DNA from 2 places in the Streptomyces sp. Ag109_G2-15 genome. Region 2 is predicted to be linked to the other one. Evidence: riboswitches for the same ligand, from Rfam matches in the RefSeq annotation. Region 2 holds a riboswitch; the other holds the start of a gene.
The links. Region 2 has a riboswitch for guanidine ahead of CRP49_RS38440 (MBL fold metallo-hydrolase). Riboswitches for the same ligand answer to the same signal wherever they lie in the genome.

Region 1 (6,352 bases), on a different contig from region 2:
GGCTGGGACGCCGAGCACACCACCCGCAAGATCGAGGCCCACATCGGCCGCGACCTGCAGTTCATCCGCATCAACGGCACGGTGGTGGGCTCACTGGCAGGCCTGCTCATCTACGTCATCTCACGGGGGGTCGGAGCCTGACCCCCGACCTCCCAGGAATACTGACCCCCATGACCCGCCTGATCCTCGCCACCCGCAACGCCGGAAAGATCACCGAGCTGAGGGCGATCCTCGCCGAGTCCGGACTCCCCCACGAACTCGTCGGCGCGGACGCCTACCCCGACATCCCCGACGTCAAGGAAACCGGGGTGACGTTCGCGGAGAACGCCCTGTTGAAGGCCCACGCCCTGGCCCAGGCCACCGGCCTGCCCGCCGTCGCCGACGACTCCGGCCTCTGCGTCGACGTCCTGAACGGCGCCCCCGGCATCTTCTCCGCCCGCTGGGCAGGCCGCCACGGCGACGACAAGGCCAACCTGGAGCTGCTGCTGGCCCAGCTCTCCGACATCGCGGAGGAACACCGGGGCGCCCACTTCGCGTGTGCGGCGGCGCTGGCGTTGCCGGACGGGAGGGAACGGGTGGTCGAGGGCCGGCTGCGGGGTGTCCTGCGGCACGCCCCCTCGGGGACCAACGGCTTCGGCTACGACCCGATCCTGCAGCCGGAGGGCGAGACGCGGACTTGCGCCGAGCTGAGCCCCGAGGAGAAGAACGCCATCAGTCATCGGGGGGAGGCGTTTCGGGCGCTGGTGCCGGTTGTGCGGGAGTTGTTGGACTGAGGGCGCAAAAACGGCCTGCGAGTCGCACCTTCGATTCACAGGCCGTTCATGTGCGGCGGAAGGGATTCGAACCCTCAAGCCCGATCAAGGGCCACAGATCCTAAGTCTGCTGCGTCGCCATTGCGCCACCGCCGCTAGCCGCCTGCCATCGTACCGGGAGTCGCTGGCCGCCTTCTGCCTCCCCTGCACCAGGTGCTGGTAATCGCGTGGCAGTTGGGGCACAGCAACCGCAGGTTCTCGCGCCGGTCGTCACTCCAATCCCCGTTGACGTGGTCGACCTCCAGTGTCATGGGCTTGCCGAGCCACTCCGGCTCGACCCCGCAATCTGCGCACCGTTCCGGTACTCCCACGGCCCGGAGTGCACGACGCAGCAGCACAGTCCCTGTCCGACGCGTGCCGTCATGGCGAACCAGGATATCCTCGGGGCCTTTGGCGTTGTGGCTCCGCTTACCGCGCCGGTGACCCTGCCCGAGGAAGTGGGCGGTCGAGATGTCCTCTTCGGCGATCCACTGACGCAGCAGCGCACGTTGCCAGTGGTTGTCCGGGCGATCCAAACGTCGCAGCACCTCTTTGAGGGATGCCGACTCGGCGACCGCCCCACGCAGTTCACCGTGGGTGGGACTTGGACGCCTGCCATGGTGGGCGAAATGAGACACGTCAATGCCGAAGTCAGCGAATCGCTTCATGAGATATCGCCGGAGGTTGGCGTACGACCGCGCACCCAAAAAGGCGATGACCTCGTCGATATCGGAGCACTGTGCGGCAGCTTCTTCCAGCCGCTCACGGGGGTACTGCACACCGCTGCTCACCGGGCATCCCTGCCACGGCCCCGGTAAGTGTCTGTTGCGGAATGGCAGTTGGGGCAGAGGAAGCGCAGGTTGTCGATACGGTTGTCGCGCCAGTTGCCGTCGATGTGATCGACCTACAGGGGCAGCGGCTTCCCCCGCCACACCGCCTCGATTCCGCACAGGGCACAGCACTCTTCCAGGCCCTGCGCGAGAAGCGCCTGCTTGAGGCGGTCGCTCGGGACTCGCCGGGCCTGTGTGTCCCGCAGCTCGACGAGCACGGCTTCTGCCGTCCGACGAGGCCTGGCGTCGCCACCTCGCCGTGGCACTTGAAAGTGCGAAGTGTCGATGCCGTACGCCTTGATCCGGCGGCTGATGTGCGTGTGCTGCCCGCCGACGACGTCGACCTCGAGTCGGCGCAGCACCTCACACATGTTCGTCGAAGCCGCCACCGCCTGCTCAAGGATTGCCCTCGTCCACTTCACCCCCTCCCGCTCGAAGTGCGAGGTGTCCACGCCAAGCTTCTTCATTCGCCCCCGGATGTAGTGCCGCGTCGAGCTCGTCGGATCCACCCCCAGCCTCTCCAGCGCCTCCGACAAATTCCGCGCCCCCCGAGCCGCCTCCTCCAGCCGCTCCTTGGTGTACGCACTGGCCCCCATCGAGCCCCCTCCGTCCCGGCCGCGCGTTCGCAGCCCGTACGGAGTAACGAACCGGTTATCGGACAGTCACGCACGGAATGGAAAACGGCCCGCGCCGGGTCACCCCGGTTCGGGCCGTTGAGCAGCAGAAACGTGACGTCTGGGACTCAGATCCCCAGATCCTTGATGATCTTGGCCACGTGGCCCGTTGCGCGGACGTTGTACAGGGCGCGTTCGACCTTGCCCTGTTCGTCGACGATCACCGTGGAGCGGATGACGCCCATGTACGTCTTGCCGTAGTTCATCTTCTCGCCGAAGGCGCCGTAGGCGTCGAGGACCTTCTTGTCGGGGTCGGCGAGGAGGGTGATCTTCAGGGACTCCTTCTCGCGGAACTTGGCCAGCTTCTCCGGCTTGTCGGGGGAGATGCCGATGACGTCGTAGCCGGCGCCGGCCAGGAGGGAGAGGTTGTCCGTGAAGTCGCAGGCCTGCTTGGTGCAGCCGGGGGTGAGGGCCGCGGGGTAGAAGTAGACGATGACCTTGCGGCCCTTGTGGTCCGACAAGGACACCTCGTTGCCGTCGGCGTCGGGGAGGGTGAAGGCGGGGGCCACGTCCCCGGGCTGGAGTCGCTCGCTCATCGGTCCAGCGTAACGGGGGGCGTTGCGGCACGGTGGCGGCTGGAGCTGACAGACTGTCCGGAACAGCATCAGGAGACTTCGGAGGCCGTACGGTGGCGGACACGTCGGACACCAGAACCCCGGCGCAGATCGAGGCGGACATCAAGCGCCGTCGCGAAGTGCTGGCCGAGACGCTCGACGAGATCGGGGTGCGGGTGCATCCGCAGACGATCGTCGCGGATGCCAAGGCCAAGGTCGTCGCCAATATCGATCACACGGTGGGGCGGGCTTACGTCCAGGTCAACCGGGTGGTGAGTGAGGTGCGGGCGCGGTTCGTGGATGAGGAGGGCGCGCCGCGGCTGGAGCGGGTCGTGCCTGTCGCGCTGGTTGTGGTGGGGGTCGTGGGGCTGTTCGCCCTGGGGTCGCGGCGGCGTAAGCGCTGATCGGGGCGGAGACGAGTGGTGGCCCGGGGTCGTACGGGCCGGTCCGAGGCAGGTAGGTTCGAGGCGTGAGCGCCAACAGAAACAGCAACCCTCAGCACGACAAGCTGCCCATCCGGATGCTGCACGACCGGGTTCTCGTGCGGCAGGACGCCGGTGAGGGCGAGCGACGGTCGGGCGGCGGCATCCTGATTCCCGCGACCGCGGCGGTCGGGCGGCGGCTGGCCTGGGCCGAGGTCGTCGCGGTGGGGCAGAACGTACGGACCGTGGAGCCGGGTGACCGGGTCCTGTACGACCCGGAGGACCGGGCCGAGGTCGAGGTGCGGGGCGTGGCGTACGTGCTCATGCGGGAGCGGGATCTGCACGCGGTGGCCGCCGACCGGTTCGAGGGCGGCGAGGATTCCACCGGCCTGTATCTCTGAGGCCGGCCCTGTACCTCTGATTCACAAGCTGTAAGGGGCTGGTGACTGTTGTCACCAGCCCCTTTTGTCGTTCCTTTGCTATGTTCGAAGGAGCCCGACGAGACGCGCCGTACCGGGATGCAGGCAAAGACGACGCACCTGAGAAGAGTCGTTCTGTTTGTCTCGGAGGTGTTTGTCGTGGCTTGGGTGCTGCTTGTCGTGGCCGGTCTGCTGGAGATCGGCTGGTCGATCGGGATGAAGTACACCGACGGGTTCACGCGGGTCGTGCCCAGTGTGTTCACCGGTGCCGGGATCGTGGCCAGCATGGTGCTGCTGTCGTATGCCGCCAAGTCGCTGCCCATCGGTACCGCCTACGGCGTGTGGGTGGGGATCGGGGCGGCCGGGGCGGCGGTGCTCGGCATGGTGGTGCTGGGTGAGCCGGTCACCGCCGCCCGGATCTTCTTCGTCTGTCTGCTGCTGGTCGCCGTGGTGGGGCTGAAGGCGACCAGCGGTCACTGACGGTCGAAGCCGGTCACTACGGTTGGCCTGCTGTGGCGCCGCCGTCCGTGGTGCCGACGTCGGTGCCGCCGCCTGTGGTGGTGCCTCCCCCGGTGGTTCCGCCGGGGGTGCCGCCTCCGGTTGTCGTACCGCCTCCTGTTGTCCCTCCGGTCGTGCCGCCGCCGTCGGTGGTGCCGCCGCCGTCGGTGGTGGTCGTACCGCCGTCCGTCGTCGTGCCGCCGCCGGTGGTGCCGCCGTCGGTGGGGGTTCCGGTGGTGGTGCCGTCGGTCGGGGTGCCGGTCGGGCCGCCGTTGTCCTGGCCGCCGTCGGTGGTGGTGCCGCCGGTGTCCTGGCCGCCGGGGGTCGTGGCGCCGTCGGTCGGGGCCTGGGTGCCGGGTGCCTGGACGTCGGCGCCCTGCTGCAGCTGGAGGTCGAAGTCGCTGGCCGGCTTGCCCTTGAGGGCGTCCTTGGTGAACTGGGCCCAGATCTGGGTGGGCGCGCCGCCGCCGTTGATGCGCGGGAGGCCCAGCGCGCCGTACAGCGGCTTGTGGGCGGCGGTGACCGGGTCCTGGCCCATGACGGAGACGACGGTGGCGAGGTCGGGGGTGTAGCCAGCGAACCAGGCGGCGGTGTCCTCCTCGGCGGTGCCGGTCTTGCCGGCGGCGGGGCGGCCGGCGGCCTGGGCGGCGGTGGCGGTGCCGGTCTGGACCACGCTCTGCAGGATGGAGGTGGTGGTGTCGGCGGCCTCGCGGCTGACGGCCTGCTTGACGGGCGCGTCGGGCAGCTTGATCTCCTGGGTGCTGTCCTTGGTGATCTTCTCGATCATCGTGTACGTGCCGTGCTTGCCGTGGTTGGCGAGGGTCGCGTACGCCTCCGCCATGTCCAGGACGCTGGCGGTGGCGGTGCCGAGGGCGATGGACGGGTAGGGCTGGAGGTCCTTGGTCTCGGCGGGGATGCCGAGGTCCACGGCGGTCTGCTTGACCTTGGAGGGGCCGACGTCGACGGCCATCTGCGCGTACACGGAGTTCACCGACAGGTCGGTGGCCTTGCGGACGGTGATGTCGCCGTAGGACTTGGAGTCCTCGTTCTCCGGGGCGTAGGCGCCGCCGCTCCAGCCCTGGACGGGCCGCTTGTTGGTGCCGTCGTAGTAGGTGTTCGGGCTGATGGTCTGGCCGTCCTGGGTGGTCGAGCCGTTCTGGACCGCGGAGGTGAACACGAACGGCTTGAAGGTGGAGCCGACCTGGAAGTCACCGCGGGTGGCGCCGTTGGTGTACTGCTTCACGTAGTCGATGCCGCCGTACATGGCGACGACCTTGCCGGTCTTGGGGTCGACGGAGGCGCCGCCGGCCCGGACGGACTTGTCGACCTTGTTGTTCTTCTTGTCCAGCTTGGACATCAGCTGGTCGTCGACGGCCTTGACGAAGGCGTCCTGCTTGTCCTTCTGGATGGTGGTGGTGATGCGGTAGCCACCGATCTCCAGCTGGTCCTTGGTGAGGATGTTGTTCTCGGAGAGGTAGTCCTTGACGGCGTTGACGAGGTAGCCGCGCTGGCCGGAGAGGCCGGTGGAGATGGTCTGCTCCTTCGGCATGGGGAACTTCATGCCGGCGCGCTCGGACTCGCTGAGCCAGCCCTTCTTGACCATGCCGTCCAGGACGTAGTTCCAGCGGGCGAGGGCGGCGGACTTGTTCTCGGGGTGGGCTACGACGTCGTACTCGCTCGGTGCGTTGACGAGGGCGGCGAGGTAGGCGGCGCGGGCCGGGTCGAGGGCGGCGGCGTCCCGGCCGTAGTAGGCCTGGGCGGCGGCCTGGATGCCGTAGGCGTTGCGGCCGAAGTAGCTGGTGTTGAGGTAGCCCTCGAGGATCTGGTCCTTGGACTTGGTGCGGTCCAGCTTGATCGAGATGAAGAACTCCTTGGCCTTACGGGTGACCGTCTGTTCCTGGGCCAGGTAGTAGTTCTTCACGTACTGCTGGGTGATCGTCGAGCCGGACTGCTTGCCCTTGCCGGTGGCCGTGTTCCAGCCGGCGCGGAGCATGGCCTTGGGGTCGACGGCGGACTCGGTGTAGAAGTCGCGGTCCTCGGCGGCCAGGACGGCGTGCTGGGCGTCCTTGGAGATCTGGGCGAGGGTGACGTTCTCGCGGTTGATCTGGCCGTCGCGGGCGAGCTGGGAGCCGTCGGCGTAGAGGTAGACGTTGTTCTGCTTGGT
Region 2 (6,352 bases):
CGCCGACGTACCGGACATCGAGGCCGACTGGATCGAGGACCCGGACCCGAGGGATCCGGTCGGGATCAAGGGCATCGGCGAGATCGGCATCGTGGGCGCCGCGGCCGCCATCGCCAACGCGGTCTGGCACGCGACCGGCGTACGCCACCGCAGCCTGCCCATCCGACCGGACCGCGTCATCCTGGCCGGGGCGCAAAGTGCTTGATATCGCCGCGGAGTTGATTCGCTGGACCGAGGAGGGCCGGGACTTCGCCGTCGCCACCGTGCTGGCGGTGGGCGGCAGCGCGCCGCGCGGTCCCGGCGCCGCCCTCGCCGTCGACAGCGAGGGCACCGTCATCGGCTCGGTCTCCGGCGGGTGCGTGGAGGGCGCGGTCTACGACCTGTGCCAGGAAGCGCTCCAGACCGGCGAGAGCGTCACGGAACGGTTCGGCTACAGCGACGCGGACGCCTTCGCCGTAGGACTGACCTGCGGCGGGACGATCGAGGTGCTGATCACGCCGGTGGGCGTGCAGGCGCCCGCCCGGACGGTCATGACGTCGGCTCTGTCGGCCGCCGTCCGGGGCGAACCGGCTGCCCTCGCCCGGGTCGCCCGCGGTCCGGCCGAACTCCTCGGCCGGGCCCTGCTGGTACGACCCGACGGCACGCACGAGGGCGGTCTCGGCGGCCACCCGGAGCTGGACCGGACGGCGGCGGCCGAGGCCCGGGCCCTGCTGGAGGCCGGGCGTACCGGCACGGTGGACATCGCCGCGGACGGTTCGCACTGCCCCGGCGGCCTCACGCTGCTGGTCGAGTCGCACGTGCCGCCCCCGCGGATGATCGTCTTCGGTGCGGTGGACTTCGCCTCGGCGTTGGCGCGGGCCGGCAAGTTCCTCGGCTACCACGTGACCGTCTGCGACGCCCGCCCCGTCTTCGCCACGCGGGCCCGTTTCCCCGACGCCGACGAGGTGGTCGTCGACTGGCCGCACCGCTATCTGCGGCGCACCGCGACCGATGCCCGTACGGTCCTGTGCGTGCTCACCCACGACGCGAAGTTCGACGTACCCCTGCTGAAGGCGGCCCTTGAGATGCCGGTGGCCTTCGTCGGTGCGATGGGCTCGCGCCGCACGCACGAGGATCGTGATCGGCGCCTGCGGGAGGAGGGCGTGAGCGAGCGGCAGCTGGCCCGGCTGCGCTCCCCGATCGGCCTCGACCTCGGCGCGCGTACGCCGGAGGAGACGGCGCTGTCGATCGCGGCGGAGATCGTCGCCGCGAGGCGAGGCGGGACGGGCGTGCCTCTGACCGGCGTGAGGACGCCGATCCACCACGACCGGGGGGAACGCGACGCGGCCTGAGTCTGAGAGACGGTTCCTGGTGGGTTGGAAAGCAAGACTCAAATTCCACAGAGCACCAGCAATCAAGGGCGCCACCGCCTTCGTCACCCACATCGACGGCTCACCGCCCCGATGACCCTGCGCAGAATCCGCCTGGCCGGTGCCGTTCGGCCGGAGCAGGGCACGGGGCTCGGCCGTTGGTCCGGCGAGGACTCCCCGACAGGTGAGTCCTTCGGCGCATCCAGAGACTGAAGGCCGACTGACGAGTGTCCGCGCGCCGTGTCACATTCCCGGCGGCTGTGTCGTCCTACGGGTGAGACACCGTCCAGCACGGAGCAGAGGAGAGACCGCATGCCGGCAGCCGGGGCGACCAGCAACACGGAGACGCTCAACCGCCTCCACTCCGCCGTGAACAGCGGAGACCCGGGAATCATCTCGAAGGCGATCGACGAGTGCGTCGCACCGGACGTGCTCTTCCACGCGCCGGTACCGATGGGCGCGACGGGAGCGGAGGCCCTGAAGCGGGTGTGGGAGGTGCTCCTGCGCGCGTTCCCGGACATCCACGTCGCCGTCGAGGAGACGGTCGCGGAGGGCGACAAGGTCGCCTCCCGGAACACGGTGACCGGGACCCACCTGGGCGAGTACCAGGGCCTGCCGCCCACCGGAAAGACCGTCACCTACAGCGAGATCTTCATCGTCCGCTTCGCCGAGGGGCGGATCGCCGAGATCAGGGGCGTCGTCGACGTCCTCGCGCAGCTGCGCCAGCTCGGTGCCCTCCCGTCCTGACCAGGGGCACTGCCTGCCACACCGGGCTCAGGTACCTGGGCACAGGACGAAGTCGGAGTACGCGCGCCAGGTGAGGTCGGCGCCGAGTTCGGTGAGCGCGTCACGGATCCTGCGGAGGTGGGCCGGGGTCAGCTGGAGCGGGGGCTCGTCGGGCTGGTAGGTGGTGCGGACCGGGTAGTCCACGCCCGGTTCCTTGGTCATCTCGATGTGGCAGCCGAGCACATGGGTGACCGGCCGGCGGTCGGTGAACTCGATCAGCCGGTCGATGCTGCGGGTGAAGGCGGGAACGTCCTCGATGTAGAGCCGCCCGGGATAGACGCTGTCGCCGGTGAGCAGGAGGCCGGTGGCAGCGTCGTAGTACGTGACGGCCGCCTCGTGATGGCCGGGGGTGGCCAGGCACTCCAGGACCCGGCCGCCCAGGTCGACGTGGGCGACGGCGTCCGGGTCCGCGTCGAACCCGAAGTACCGCCAGGCGGTGGTGTGGTCGGCGCCCACCACCGTGGTGCCGGGGCGGTCGGCGAACTGGCCGTCGCCCGCGATGTGGTCACCGTGCCCGTGGGTGTGCAGCACCAACAGCTCGTAGCCGTCCCGGGGATGCCGGGCGAGCCAGTCCGCGAGGAGCCCGTCGACCACCCGGCGCAGGGGGAAGAACTCGGCGGACCCGGTGGCACCGGTGTCGATCAGCACCGCCCGTTCGTTGCCGCACAGCAGGAACAGGAACGGCGCCTCGTAGTGGACCGCCATGTTCTGCCGCAGGATGAACGTGTGCTCGTCGTACGCGTGGACCTGGATGTCCGGGTCCGTGTTGTGCTTGGCCGAGGGCGAACCGTGGATCCACCGCACGTCCAGCGGGCGCGCCGCGGGAGGGGCGCCGGTGAAGTCGATGAGATGCGTGCCGCTGTGCACGATGCCTCCGTGCGTGCGTCGTCTTGGCGGGCCGGGTACGGCGCACATCTCGTCCGGGGCAGGCACGTCCGAGCCTCCGCCGGGACGCTACCACGGTGTCTCACGGGGCCGACGGCGCAGGCGGCACGGACCGCTGGTCGGCGAGCAGGCAGGCGGTGAGCGCTGCGGTGTCGTCCTGGAGGCGGTTGTGGCTGTAGGCCATCAGGTCGCGGTGGAGCTGTTCCAGCAGCTCCCGGGGCGGGAGCGGGCCCCAGGATCGCAGGCGCTCGACCAGCGGGTAGAAGGCGCCGTCGGGATCGCGGGTTTCCGTGATGCCGTCCGTGTAGAGCAGGAGCTGGTCGCCGGGCCGGAAGTCGTAGACGTCGACGTGATACGGGTCGTCGACCAGCATGCCGAGGTTCAGCGGGGGAGCCGACTGCCCTCGGTCCAGTTCGCGCACCTCGTCACTGCGGATGAGGAGCGGGGGCGGGTGGCCGCAGTTGACGATGCGGACGAGATGACCGGCGGCGGGGATCTCGGCGAAGACGGCCGTGACGAACCGTTCGCCCAGCTCGCTTCCGCCGAGCAGCATCGCCCTGCGGTCCATGCTCGTCTCCACGCGGTCCGCCAGGGCGGCCAGATCGGGTTCGTCGTGCGCCGCCTCCCGGAACGCGCCGAGCAGGGTGGCGGCGGTCTCGACCGCGAGCAGACCCTTGCCGCGGACGTCGCCGATGAGCAGCCGGATCCCGTGCGCGGTGGGGACGGCCTCGTAGAGGTCGCCGCCGATGCGCGCCTCCGCGGCGGCGGAGAGGTAGAGGCTCTCCAGGAGGAGGTTGCCGATCCGGTGCGGGACCGGTCTGAGCAGGACGCGCTGCGCGATCTCGGCCACGAAGCGTACGTCGGCGAGCGTGCGCTCACGGCGGGTCCGGTGGGCGGCCAGGATCGTGCCGAGGGCGCCCACCAGGGCGGTGCAGAAGTACGAGGCCACGTAGTGGCGGTCCCACAGGTAGCCGACGGACCGGCCCGCACAGCAAGGGGTGCCGGCCAGGACCCCTTCGAAGACGACGGCGAAGACCGTGGCGCCGGCGACCACGAGGGGCCCGTGGGCGAAGGCGGCCACCAGCGGGAGGGCGATCAGCACGAAGCTGACCGGCCAGTCCACGGGTGTGAGGGGTTCGAGCACCAGAAGGCCCACGACGAACAGCACCGGAAGCCAGCGCATCCACGCCACGGGCGCGGGCAGCTGGGTCCGTACGGCCATGCCGGCCTGCGGCACCCGGTGGGCGCGTCGGTGACTCACCCGTCGCCCCTGCACGCGCACGCCGTCGCAGCCGCCGGAGCGGCCCGGGAAGCGTGCCGTGCCGGTGGACGACATGCCTGACGGTTCGGCTTACGCGGCCTTCGCACACCGGACTCCTGATCACACGACCCCTGCAAGAGGTCCAGCCTCCTGCGCCGCGTCCCGGCACACCGGTGATTGCTCCACCTGGCGGCATGTTCTGGGGGCCGGGGTCGTGGGGGCGGTGCGGTGTCCACCGTGGCCACGGCAACGCCCCACCGCCCGAGACGACTTCGAGTCAGGCCCTGGTCAGGCCTCCCGCCCCACGGACGTGAACGACATGTCCGGGTAGCGGTCGCCCGCCACCCGGCCGGCGATCGGCTCCAGCAGGGCCAGCTCGTCGGTCGTCAGCACGATCCGGGTGGCCGCGGTGTTCTCGAGGAGGCGGCTGCGCTTGCGGGTCCCCGGGATCGGTATCACGGTCAGACCGTGCACCTGGGCCCGCTGGTGCACCCAGGCGAGGGCGATCTGCGCCGTGGTGGCGCCATGGTCGGCCGCGATCTTGCGCAGGGGCTCCAGGAGAGCGGCGTTCGCCTTGGCGTTGTCGCCGCTGAAGCGCGGCTGGAACTGCCGGAAGTCGTTGCTGGAGAGCTCCGTGCTCGCGTCGGCGAAGGCTCCGGCCAGAAAGCCCCGGCCCAGCGGCGAGTACGGCACGAACGCGACCCCCAGCTCGGTGGCCGCGCCCACCGCGCTGCGCTCGACGTCCCGGCTGAAGACCGACCACTCCGACTGCAGGGCGGTGATCGGGTGCACGGCGTGTGCCTCGCGCAGCTCGGCACCGGTGACCTCGCTCAGGCCGAGGTGCTTGACCTTGCCCTCCCGCACCAGTTCCGCCATGGCGCCGACGGACTCGGCGAGCGGGACGGCGGGGTCGCGCCGGTGCATGTAGTAGAGGTCGATGACCTCGACGTTCAGGCGGCGCAGGCTCGCCTCGACCGCGTTCTTCAGGTAGGCGGGCTCGTTGCGGATACCGCGGTGGAGCGGGTCGTCGGCACGGCGCTCGATGCCGAACTTGGTGGCGAGCGTGATCTCGTCGCGGTGCGCGGCGACGAACGGCGCGAGGAACTCCTCGTTGGCGCCGGTGCCGTAGACGTCGGCGGTGTCGATGAGGGTGACGCCGGCCTCGAGGGTGGCCTCCAGGGTGTCGCGGGCCGCCGCGACGTCCGTCTCTCCGTAGGCGTTGGTGATGCCCATGGCGCCGAAGCCCTGGACGCCGACCAGGGGGCCGCCGGTGCCCAGCTCGACCTTGCGGATCTGTTCGATGGCGTGGCTCATGCCGGCCACGCTAGATCGTTCGAGTGTGCTCGAAGCAAGTGCGTTGCGCGCCAGGCTTCCTGGATCGGTCGACGTGGCGGGGGTATAGTATTCATCAACCGATGAATTACTGCTCTCCTCTCGTGAAGGGCAGGGACTGCAATGGAACAGACCACGTGCTGTGTGGTGGGAGGCGGTCCGGCGGGCATGGTGCTCGCGCTGCTGCTGGCCCGGGCCGGTGTCGCGGTGACGGTCCTGGAGAAGCACGGCGACTTCCTGCGCGACTTCCGCGGCGACACCGTCCACCCCTCCACGCTGGCCCTCCTGGACGACCTGGGGCTGGCCGAACGCTTCGCCGAGCTGCCGCAGCGCCGGGTGAACACCGTCCAGCTGCCGGTCGGAGCCGGCCGCTCGACGGTCACCGTCGCGGACCTCACGGTGCTGCGCGGGCCCTACAACTACGTGGCGATGGTGCCCCAGTGGGACCTCTTGGACCTGCTCGCCGACGAAGCCCGGCGAGAGCCGTCCTTCCAGCTTCGGATGAACACCGAAGCGACCTCCTTCCTGATCGAGTCGGGACGGGTGACCGGGGTGCGCTACCGCACCGCCGACGGCCGCACCGGCGAGCTGCGCGCCCTCCTCACCGTCGCCTGCGACGGCCGCGGATCACTGGCGCGCTCCCGGCCGGAACTGGGACTGCGCAGCTTCACCTGCCCGATGGACGCCTGGTGGTTCCGCCTGCCGCGGCATCAGGGCGACCCGCGGGGACTCGTCGGCG

Region 1: it holds a riboswitch for guanidine, as region 2 does, so the genes downstream of both, CRP49_RS18660 (multidrug efflux SMR transporter) here and CRP49_RS38440 (MBL fold metallo-hydrolase) in region 2, are expected to answer to the same signal.

The regions. Positions count from the first base shown of each region.
Region 1 is NZ_OCNI01000001.1:4,158,697-4,165,048, reverse strand. It holds gene CRP49_RS18700 (DUF445 domain-containing protein) at 1-141, shown strand, start outside; gene rdgB (RdgB/HAM1 family non-canonical purine NTP pyrophosphatase) at 171-773, shown strand; tRNA gene CRP49_RS18690 (tRNA-Leu) at 825-908, opposite strand; gene CRP49_RS18685 (HNH endonuclease) at 908-1,582, opposite strand; partial or broken gene CRP49_RS18680 (HNH endonuclease signature motif containing protein) at 1,579-2,217, opposite strand; gene bcp (thioredoxin-dependent thiol peroxidase) at 2,364-2,831, opposite strand; gene CRP49_RS18670 (DUF3618 domain-containing protein) at 2,924-3,253, shown strand; gene CRP49_RS18665 (co-chaperone GroES) at 3,370-3,672, shown strand; guanidine-III (ykkC-III) riboswitch at 3,740-3,811, shown strand; gene CRP49_RS18660 (multidrug efflux SMR transporter) at 3,850-4,170, shown strand; gene CRP49_RS18655 (transglycosylase domain-containing protein) at 4,187-6,352, opposite strand, start outside.
Region 2 is NZ_OCNI01000002.1:424,939-431,290, reverse strand. It holds gene CRP49_RS38455 (xanthine dehydrogenase family protein molybdopterin-binding subunit) at 1-205, shown strand, start outside; gene CRP49_RS38450 (XdhC family protein) at 198-1,331, shown strand; gene CRP49_RS38445 (ester cyclase) at 1,662-2,096, shown strand; gene CRP49_RS38440 (MBL fold metallo-hydrolase) at 2,124-3,002, opposite strand; guanidine-III (ykkC-III) riboswitch at 3,015-3,082, opposite strand; gene CRP49_RS38435 (PP2C family protein-serine/threonine phosphatase) at 3,103-4,356, opposite strand; gene CRP49_RS38430 (aldo/keto reductase) at 4,570-5,595, opposite strand; gene CRP49_RS38425 (FAD-dependent oxidoreductase) at 5,737-6,352, shown strand, end outside.